Regions from separate parts of the Saccharopolyspora hordei genome, predicted to be linked through region 3. Evidence: riboswitches for the same ligand, from Rfam matches in the RefSeq annotation. Region 3 holds a riboswitch; each other region holds the start of a gene.

Region 1 (3,266 bases), 1.8 Mb from region 3:
CGCGGGTAGCGTCGAAAGCGCCGGTGCGCGATCCTCGATGGGGATGCCACGCTTCGGCGCGCTGGAGGAGGCGATGTGACGATGAGCAGCGAGATGCGCGTCGTCGGCGTGCGAGTGGAACTACCAGCCAACCAGCCGATCCTGCTGTTGCGCGAGGCGCACGGCGAGCGCTACCTGCCGATCTGGATCGGCTCGGTGGAGGCGACGGCCATCGCGCTCGAGCAGCAGGGCGTGCGGCCGCAGCGACCGCTGACCCACGACCTGCTCAAGGACGTCATCGGCGCCCTGGGTCGCGACCTCGAGCAGGTCCGGATCACCGATCTGCAGGAAGGCACCTTCTTCGCCGAGCTGGTGTTCGACGGGGACGTCCGGGTGTCGGCGCGGCCGAGCGACTCGGTGGCCCTGGCGCTGCGCGTCGGGGTGCCGATCCACGCCGACGAGTCGGTGCTCGACGAAGCCGGGTTGATCATCCCGGACGAGCAGGAGGACGAGGTCGAGAAGTTCCGCGAGTTCCTCGACTCGGTCTCCCCGGAGGACTTCCGCGGCGCGGACACCTGAGGGTCCGCGCACCGGTAGGAGCAGCACCGGCCCCCGCCTGCGCCCGCAGGCGGGGGCCGGCTCGTCCGGGTGCCCGCGCGTCGCGTTGACCTCCCCGCGAGGCAGGCATACCGTCGGGTTGAGCGAAATCGCCCCGGTGTGATTCAGCGGGTGACTGCCGATGCGTCGGTGCTACCGGACCGCGGTCGGCGGGGCGGTTCGCGGCCCCGACCGAACCGGTCGGGCGCTGGTGATCGTCGTCGGCGACAAGCCGGACGAGGGGAGGCAGGCGTGGTCGAGGAAGCGTCCAACGGGGATGCTGCCGTGGAGCAGGGTGAGCTGTTCCCAGACGCCTCGCTGCCGGACGAGTTGGTCGGCTACCGCGGGCCGGCCGCCTGCCAGATCGCCGGCATCACCTACCGCCAGTTGGACTACTGGGCGCGCACCAAGCTGGTCGGCCCGTCCATCCGCGGGGCGGCCGGCTCCGGCTCGCAGCGGCTGTACTCGTTCAAGGACATCCTGGTGCTCAAGGTGGTCAAGCGGCTGCTGGACACCGGGGTGTCGCTGCACAACATCCGGGTCGCGGTGGAGCACCTGCGCAACCGCGGCGTGCAGGACCTGGCCAAGCTGACGCTGTTCAGCGACGGCACGACGGTCTACGAGTGCACCTCGGCCGAGGAGGTGGTCGACCTGCTGCAGGGTGGCCAGGGGGTGTTCGGCATCGCCGTGAGCGGTGCGATGCGCGAGATCAGCGGCACCATCCACGAGTTCCCGGCCGAGCGGGCCGACGGCGGCGAGATGGTGAAGGCCGAGGACGAGCTGTCCCGCCGTCGCCGGGAGCGGAAGGCCGAGACCGGCTGACCGGTCGGCCGGTCACGCCGACTGTGCTCCAGGTCGCATCGGCGGTCCGCGGACCCGGTCTGATCGGGTAGGCTGCGACACATCGTCGACCCCGTGCGGGAGAGTCCGGCCCGGCGCCCAGCCGTGGTCGGCGCCGAAGGAGCAACCCTCCCCGACAACCTCTCAGGCCACCCGGACCGCACGGGCGAGATGCCTCTGGAAAGTGGGGGTGCCACGGCAGTGGTGCCGCCCCGCCGACGGTGCAAGCCCGGTCCCCGGGCGAAGCTCTCAGGCGTTCGCTTCGCGAGCAGTGACAGAGGGGGAGAGCAAGGCAGCCGAGGCTGCACTGCTGCCCCTGTTCGCCGCGATGATTGAGGTTCGCGATGTCCGACGTGACGCACGATCGCATCCCCCTGGCAGCCCTGGAGCACGGAACGCCGTTCGCTGACCGGCACGTCGGGCCGGCCCCGGCGGAGCTCGCCCACATGCTCGACGTGATCGGTGTCGGTTCGCTGGAGGAGCTGGGCCGCAGCGCCGTGCCGGACGCGATCCGGGAGGACGACCTGCGGCTGTCCCTGCCCGAACCGGCCACCGAGTCGGCGGCGCTGGCGGAGCTGCGCGAGCTCGCGCGCCGCTGCACCCCGCACACCGAGATGATCGGGCTCGGGTACTACGGCACCACGACCCCGCCGGTCATCCGGCGCAACGTGCTGGAGAACCCGGCCTGGTACACCGCCTACACGCCGTACCAGCCGGAGATCTCGCAGGGCCGGCTGGAGGCGCTGCTGAACTTCCAGACGATGGTGGCCGACCTGACCGGCGTCCCGGTGGCCAACGCGTCGATGCTCGACGAGGCGACCGCCGCGGCCGAGGGCATGACGCTGGTGCGCCGCGCCGGGAAGTCGAAGTCGCCGCGGTTCCTGGTCGACGCCGACACCCTGCCGCAGACCATCGCGGTCATCCAGACCCGCGCCGAGCCGCTGGGCATCGAGGTCGTCGTCGCCGACCTGTCCGAGGGCCTGCCCGAGGGCGAGTTCTTCGGTGCGCTGCTGTCGTACCCGGGCGCCTCGGGCGCCGTGCGCGACCACGAGGCGGTCATCGCCGAGGTGCACGAGCGCGGCGCGAAGGCCGTGGTGGCGACCGACCTGCTGGCGCTGACGCTGCTGCGCCCGCCGGGGGAGATCGGTGCGGACGTGGTGGTCGGCAGCTCGCAGCGCTTCGGCGTGCCGATGGGCTTCGGCGGCCCGCACGCCGGGTTCATGGCCGTGGCCAAGGGCCTCGAGCGGCAGCTGCCCGGACGGCTGGTCGGGGTGAGCGTGGACGCCGACGGCAACCAGGCCTACCGGCTGGCGCTGCAGACCCGCGAGCAGCACATCCGCCGCGAGAAGGCCACCAGCAACATCTGCACCGCGCAGGTGCTGCTGGCCGTGGTGGCCTCGATGTACGCCGTCTACCACGGCCCGGCCGGGCTGCGGGCGATCGCGACCCGCACGCACCGGATGGCGGCCGTGCTGGCCGAGCAGCTGCGGCGCGGCGGGGTCGAGGTGCTGCACCGGGACTTCTTCGACACGGTCATCGCGAAGGTGCCGGGCCGGGCCGACGAGGTCGTGGCCGCCGCGCGCCGCGGCGGCATCAACCTGCGCCGGGTGGACGCCGACCACGTCGGCGTCAGCTGCGACGAGACCACCACGCGCGCCCACCTGGCGACCGTGTGGCGGGCGTTCGGCATCGACGGCGTGGACGTCGACGAGCTGGACGCGCAGACCCCGGACGCGCTGCCGGAGGCGCTGCTGCGCACCTCCGAGTACCTGACGCACCCGGTGTTCCACACCCACCACTCGGAGACCTCGCTGCTGCGCTACCTGCGGCAGCTGTCGGACAAGGACGTC
Region 2 (3,266 bases), 600 kb from region 3:
GGGAACCTTCCTGTCACCCAGCGGCCGCCGCTACCTGGCGACCGTGACAGGTAGGTTCCCTTCCTCACCTCACCGGCGCGGACGGCGAGACGCCGCTCGCGCCGTGCTCAGCACTCGATGACGTTGACCGCGAGCCCGCCGCGGGCGGTCTCCTTGTACTTGACCTTCATGTCCCGGCCGGTGTCGCGCATCGTCTTGATCACCTTGTCCAGCGACACGAAGTGGTCGCCGTCGCCGCGCAGCGCCATCCGCGCCGCGGTGATCGCCTTGACCGAGGCCACCGCGTTGCGCTCGATGCACGGGATCTGCACCAGGCCGCCGATGGGGTCGCAGGTGAGCCCGAGGTTGTGCTCCATCGCGATCTCCGCGGCGTTCTCCACCTGCCGCGGCGTGCCGCCGAGCACCTCGGCCAGCCCGGCCGCGGCCATCGAGCACGCCGACCCGACCTCGCCCTGGCACCCGACCTCGGCGCCGGAGATCGAGGCGTTCTCCTTGAACAGCACCCCGACCGCGCCCGCGGCCAGCAGGAACCGCACCACCCCGTCCTCGTCGGCGCCCGGCACGAACCGCGTGTAGTAGTGCAGCACCGCCGGCACGATGCCCGCCGCGCCGTTGGTCGGGGCCGTCACCACCCGTCCACCGGCGGCGTTCTCCTCGTTCACCGCCAGCGCGAACAGCGTGACCCACTCCATCGGGTCGTCCTGCCCGGTCAGCGCGGCGGCCAGCTCCGCCGCCCGCCGCTTGACCTTCAGCCCGCCGGGCAGCTCCCCGGTGTTGCGGCACCCGTTGTCCACGCACTCCCGCATGACCTGCCAGATCTCCAGCAGGCCCGTGCGCACGGCGTCCTCGCTGCGCCACGACAGCTCGTTGGCCAGCATGACGCCGCTGATCGGCAATCCGGACTCGGCGGTGCGCTGCAGCAGTTCCGCACCGGTGCGGAACGGCATCGGCAGCTCGGTCTCGTCCGGCTTGATCCGGTCGGCCCCGGTGGCGTCCTCGTCGACGACGAAACCCCCGCCCACCGAGTAGTACACCGCGCTGTCCAGCTCGGTGTCCCCGCCGAACGCGGTGAACCGCATGCCGTTGGGGTGCACCGGCAGCGACTTGCGGCGGTGCATCACCAGGTCACGGTCCACGTCGAACCGGATCTCGTGCACACCGTCCAGCAGCAACCGCCCGGTCGCCCCGATCTCGGTCACCCGGTCCGCCACCGCGGCCGGGTCGACGACCTCTGGCCGGTGGCCCTCCAGGCCCAGCAGCACCGCCTTCGGGCTGCCGTGCCCGTGCCCGGTGGCGCCCAAGGACCCGAACAGCTCCGCCTTGACGCGCGTCACCTGCGACAGCAGTCCCGCGTCGCGCACCCGCCGCGCGAAGCGGCCGGCCGCCCGCATCGGCCCGACCGTGTGCGAGCTCGACGGCCCGATGCCCACTGAGAACAGGTCGAAGACACTGATCGCCATTGATCGCCTCCGCTGCTGCCGGGCGCCGCTACTGCTCGATCAGCTCGGCGTACTGCTCTGGCGTGAGCACAGCACCGGTGCTGGTGGCGCGCACCTCCAGCAGCCAGCCCTCGCCGTACGGCTCGGCGTTGACCAGCGCAGGGTCGTCCACAGCGGCCTCGTTGACCGCGACGACCTCGCCGGTGACCGGCGCGAACAGGTCGCTCACGGACTTGGTGGACTCCAGCTCGCCGCAGGCCTGACCGGCCTCGATCTGCTCGCCGACCTCGGGCAGCTGCACGAAGACGATGTCACCGAGGGCTTCGGCGGCGTGCTGGGTGATGCCGATGCGCACCAGCTCGCCGCGGTCCTGGATCCACTCGTGCTCTTCGGTGTAGCGCAGGTCCTGGGGCAGGGACATGACGGGAGGCTCCAAACGGTCAGGGGACGCCGGTAGCGCCCGGGATGTGCTGGGCCTCCCCCTCTGTTGCCGGAACCTGAGAGCTTCGCCGCAGACCAGCGGCTTGCACCGTGGGTGGCGCGCCGGCAGCGACGCGCGCTTTCCAGAGTTGCCTCGCCCGAACGGTCATGGGTGCCTGAGAGTTTGTGGGGAGTCTTGCTCCTTCGGCGCCTCGCGTCGTTGCGAGGTCTCTCCCGCTCGGGTTCGACGGCCGGTATGCGATTGTCGACGTGCTCAGCAACGATAAACGGGTCCGCTCTGGTGCCACAACGCCCTCCCCCGGCCGGCGGCCAGGCGACCGCAGGTTCTCAGGAGGCCGGTGATGCTGGACGTCCAGGCGCTGGTCGAGCGGGTGGGGCCAGCCCTGCTGCGGGCGGTGGTCGTCCCGGAATCGAGCAAGTGCGTCGGTGACGTCGTCATCGCCGAACCGGACCAGCACCCGACCGTGGTCGACGGCGACCTCGTGCTGGGGGTGGCCGTCGTGGACCGGGAGCAGGCGGTGGAGCTGGTGCGCGTCTGCGGTGAGCAGGGCGCGGCGGCGGTGCTGCTCAAACCGCCGATCGACGAACGGCTCGTGACCACGGCCGAGAAGACCGGGGTCGCGCTGGTCGAGGTCCGCCCGGAGTCCGCGTGGGCGCAGCTGGTGTGGTTGGTCCGGGCGGCGCTGGCCCGGACGGGCATCGACGAGCCGGACACGCGCACCGGCGTCGGCGACCTGTTCCGGCTCGCCGACGCGGTGGCCGACGTGGTGGACGCGCCGGTGACGATCGAGGACGCGCACTCCCAGGTGCTGGCCTACTCGGCCCGGCAGGACCTCACCGACCCCGCGCGGGTGTCGACGATCATGGGACGCAGGCAGCCGGCCGACGTGCTCGCCAAGTTCCGGGCCCGCGGCACGTTCCGCAAGATCAGCAAGGGCAGCTCGGCGATCTTCGTGCCCGCTCAGCAGGACGGCACGCTGCCCCGGCTGGTGGTGCCGATCAGGATGGGCGGCGAGCTGCTCGGTTCCATGTGGGCGGTGGTGCCCGGCGAGGTCTCCGAGGAGCGCGCGACGGCGTTCGCCGACACCGCTCCCCTGGTCGCGCTGCAGCTGCTGCGCTGGCGGGCGGTCGCCGACGCCGAGCGGCGCCGCAGCGCCGAGCAGGTGCGGCTGCTGCTGGAAGGCGGCGAGGGGTGGCGGGCCGCGGCCAACGAACTGGCGGTGCCGAACGAACCGCACCGGGTGATCGCGATCGAGATGCCCGCCTCCGCCGGCCCCGCCGAGGGGCACCGGCTCGCGCTGTGGGAGTGGATCACCCGGGGGATCGGCCGCCGTCCCCTGGTCACCGAGATCGGCACCATGCTCTACGCGGTGGTGCCGGACCGCG
Region 3 (3,266 bases):
CCTCGATCTCCACGGCCGAGTCGGCGATCATCCACTGGATGGCCTGGCGCTCGGCGATCGGCTTGCCGAAGGTCTCGCGCTGCTTGGCGTACTCCATGCCCATCTCGACCAGCCGCTCGCAGGCGCCGAGCGCCCGGGCGGGCAGCATGTAGCGGCCGCGGCCGATCCACTGCATGGCGAGCTTGAACCCGTGCCCGACCTCGCCGAGCACGTTGCCCTCCGGCACCCGCACGTTGTCGAAGACCAGGGACGCGGGCTGGCGCTCCCACGGGCCCATGATGTCGATCGGCTCGGACTTCCAGCCCATCTCGCGGTCGACCAGGAAGCAGGTGACGCCACCGTCGGCACCCTTCTCCTTGTCGGTGACGGCGAAGACCATGACGAAGTCGGCGTCGATGCCGCCGGTGATGAACGTCTTCTCGCCGTTGATCACCCACTCGGAGCCGTCCTTGACCGCCGTGGTGCGCAGGTGCTTGGCGTCCGACCCGGCGCCCGGCTCGGTGATCGCGAAGCAGGACTTGCGCGTGCCCTCGATGGTCGGCAGCAGGTAGCGCTGCTTCTGCTCCTCGTTGGCGTGGTAGAGGATGTTGTCGGCGTAGCCGCCGAACCGGAACGGCACGTAGGTGCGGCCGAGCTCGACCTCGATGAGCGCCGACATCACCGCCGACAGGCCCATCCCGCCGTACTCCTCGGGCGTCTGGATGCCCCAGAAGCCGGCTTCCTTCGCCTTCAGCTGCAGCTCGCGCTGCTCGTCCTTGGTCAGGCCCCGCTCACCGGCCCGCTCCCGACGCAGCACCTCGGGCTCCAGCGGGACGAGCTCGCGCTGCACGAAGTTGCGCACCCAGTCCCTGATGTCGCGCTCGGTGTCGGAGAGCGAGAAGTCGACCATCGCCGGATCCTTTCCCTGCGGCCATCTAACTAACATCGTTAGTTTTGTGGCAGCCTAGGACGACGCTGACGAGCGTGGCAAGGGATCGACGAGGAGACGCCGTGCCCAGACCGACCACTCCCCGGTTGTCACCGGACCGCATCCGCCGCGTCGGTCTGGAGATCATCGACGCCGAGGGGCTCGAAGCGCTGTCCATGCGCCGGCTCGCCGAACGGCTCGGGGTGCGCGCGGCCTCGCTGTACAACCACGTCTCGACCAAGGAAGACCTGCTGCACGAGATCGCCGACGACGTCATGGCCGCGGTCGACGTCTCCGGCTTCGAGCAGGACTGGACGACCGGCCTGCGCGTCTGGGCCCGCTCCTACCGGGCAGCGCTGGTCGCCCACCCCAACCTGGTGCCGTTCCTGGCCTCCGGCCCGGCCCGCCGGGAGAACGCCCTGCGCCGCGCCGACGCGGTGCACGGCGGCCTGACCAGCGCGGGCTGGCCGCAGCGCTACGCCACGATGATCGGCGCCTCGACGAAGTACCTGGTGGTGGGCTCGGCGATGGGGTCGTTCAGCGGCGGCTTCCCGGACGACGCGGAGCTCTACGACGAGCGCTTCCCGCACCTGGGCAAGGCCCACCTGCTCCGCGAGCACGCCGCGGAGATCGACGAGGCCAGCTTTGAGCTCGCCCTCGAAGCCCTCATCGACGGCCTGCGCACGCAGTACCGCGAGCTGCGCGAGAAGAGCCGCACCCCCGGCGACACCCGGTGACCGGGAGGGGACGCCTCCGCAACGCCCCGGTCGGCGACCGCGGGTCAGCACGAGATCACTCGCCCGTCCGGTTGACGTGGGTCACCGGGGGTTCGTAGCGTCCAAGTCGCACAACCCAATACAGCGCCGATGACGTCGTGCGGGAGAGACTCCGGCCCAGGCGGGACCGGAGCGCCGAAGGAGCAATACTCCCCAGCAAACTCTCAGGCACCGGCACCGCACGGCACCAGGCGATCACGGAGAAAAGCAGGAGCGACGACGCTCCTCGCCCACGGTGCAAGTCACCGCTCGACGGTGGCGAAACTCTCAGGCCAATGACTCCGGGGAGACCGCCCGACCAGCGCCAAGCCCGCGCAGGTCGGGGTCGAGGTGCCCCCGTAAGGTTGGGCGCAGTGAGCTGACCGGCCCTCGACTGCCGACCGGCGCCCACCAGGAGGAGTCACAACAACCATGTCGTCGCCACGACGGACGCCCCTGCACCACGTGCACGAGGCGCTCGGAGCCACCTTCACCGAGTTCGCCGGTTGGCAGATGCCGCTGCGCTACTCGGGCGACACCGCCGAGCACAACGCGGTGCGCACCGCCGCCGGCCTGTTCGACCTGACCCACATGGGCGAGATCCGGATCAGCGGTCCGCAGGCCGCCGACGCGCTGGACTACGCGCTGGTGGCCAACGCCTCCGCGATCAAGCCCGGCCGCGCCCGCTACACCATGATCTGCAACCCGCAGGGCGGTGTGCTGGACGACCTGATCGTCTACCGGCTGGCCGAGCAGGAGTTCCTGGTGGTGGCCAACGCCGCGAACGCCGCCGTGGTCTCCGCCGAGCTGGCCGAGCGGGTCACCGGGTTCGACGCCCGCCACGAGGACGTCTCCGACGACCACGCGCTGATCGCGGTGCAGGGCCCGAACGCCGTGGCGATCCTGGAGCCCCTGACCGACACCGACCTCTCCGGCGTCAAGTACTACGCGGGCTACCCGTCCCGGGTCGCGGGCAAGGACGTGCTGCTGGCACGCACCGGCTACACCGGCGAGGACGGCTTCGAGCTGTTCACCGCGCCCGGTGACGCCGAGGCCGTGTGGCAGGCGCTGACCGAGTCCGGCGCGCAGCACGGGCTGCAGCCGGCCGGGCTGTCCTGCCGCGACACGCTGCGGTTGGAGGCGGGGATGCCGCTGTACGGCAACGAGCTCTCCGCCGACCTCACTCCCTTCCACGCCAACCTCGGCCGGGTGGTCAAGCTCGACAAGCCCGGCGACTTCGTCGGCAAGGAGGCGCTGGCCGCCCTCGCGGACAAGCCCACCGAACGCACCCTGGTGGGTCTGACCACCGACCAGCGCCGCGCGCCCCGGCACGGCTACCGCGTGCTGGACGCCGACGGCGCCGAGGTCGGCGTGGTGACCAGCGGCGCGCCGTCCCCGACCTTGGGCCACCCGATCGGGATGGCCTACGTCGATCGCGACCACAGCGAACCCGGCACGCAGCTGCAGGTCGACATCCGCGGCAAGGCCGTCGCGGTCCAGGTCGTCGAGCTGCCGTTCTACCGCCGCAACGCCTGAGAGACACAACAGGAGGCAACACCATGTCGACACCGGACCTGTTCAACGATCAGCTGGCCGCGGTGGAC

Evidence for each region. Region 3 has a riboswitch for glycine ahead of gcvT (glycine cleavage system aminomethyltransferase GcvT). Riboswitches for the same ligand answer to the same signal wherever they lie in the genome.
Region 1: linked by a shared signal. The riboswitch ahead of gcvP (aminomethyl-transferring glycine dehydrogenase) and the one ahead of gcvT (glycine cleavage system aminomethyltransferase GcvT) in region 3 are both predicted to bind glycine.
Region 2: linked by a shared signal. The riboswitch ahead of gcvH (glycine cleavage system protein GcvH) and the one ahead of gcvT (glycine cleavage system aminomethyltransferase GcvT) in region 3 are both predicted to bind glycine.

Annotation. Positions count from the first base shown of each region.
Region 1 is NZ_JACCFJ010000001.1:4,022,003-4,025,268, reverse strand. It holds gene HNR68_RS18500 (bifunctional nuclease family protein) at 82-558, shown strand; gene HNR68_RS18495 (MerR family transcriptional regulator) at 829-1,398, shown strand; glycine riboswitch at 1,485-1,587, shown strand; gene gcvP (aminomethyl-transferring glycine dehydrogenase) at 1,761-3,266, shown strand, end outside.
Region 2 is NZ_JACCFJ010000001.1:1,639,189-1,642,454, reverse strand. It holds gene HNR68_RS07740 (L-serine ammonia-lyase) at 108-1,460, opposite strand; gene gcvH (glycine cleavage system protein GcvH) at 1,489-1,860, opposite strand; glycine riboswitch at 1,914-2,012, opposite strand; glycine riboswitch at 2,013-2,106, opposite strand; gene HNR68_RS07730 (PucR family transcriptional regulator) at 2,222-3,266, shown strand, end outside.
Region 3 is NZ_JACCFJ010000001.1:2,236,600-2,239,865, reverse strand. It holds gene HNR68_RS10495 (acyl-CoA dehydrogenase family protein) at 1-889, opposite strand, end outside; gene HNR68_RS10490 (TetR/AcrR family transcriptional regulator C-terminal domain-containing protein) at 991-1,644, shown strand; glycine riboswitch at 1,775-1,873, shown strand; glycine riboswitch at 1,874-1,975, shown strand; gene gcvT (glycine cleavage system aminomethyltransferase GcvT) at 2,095-3,198, shown strand; gene glyA (serine hydroxymethyltransferase) at 3,222-3,266, shown strand, end outside.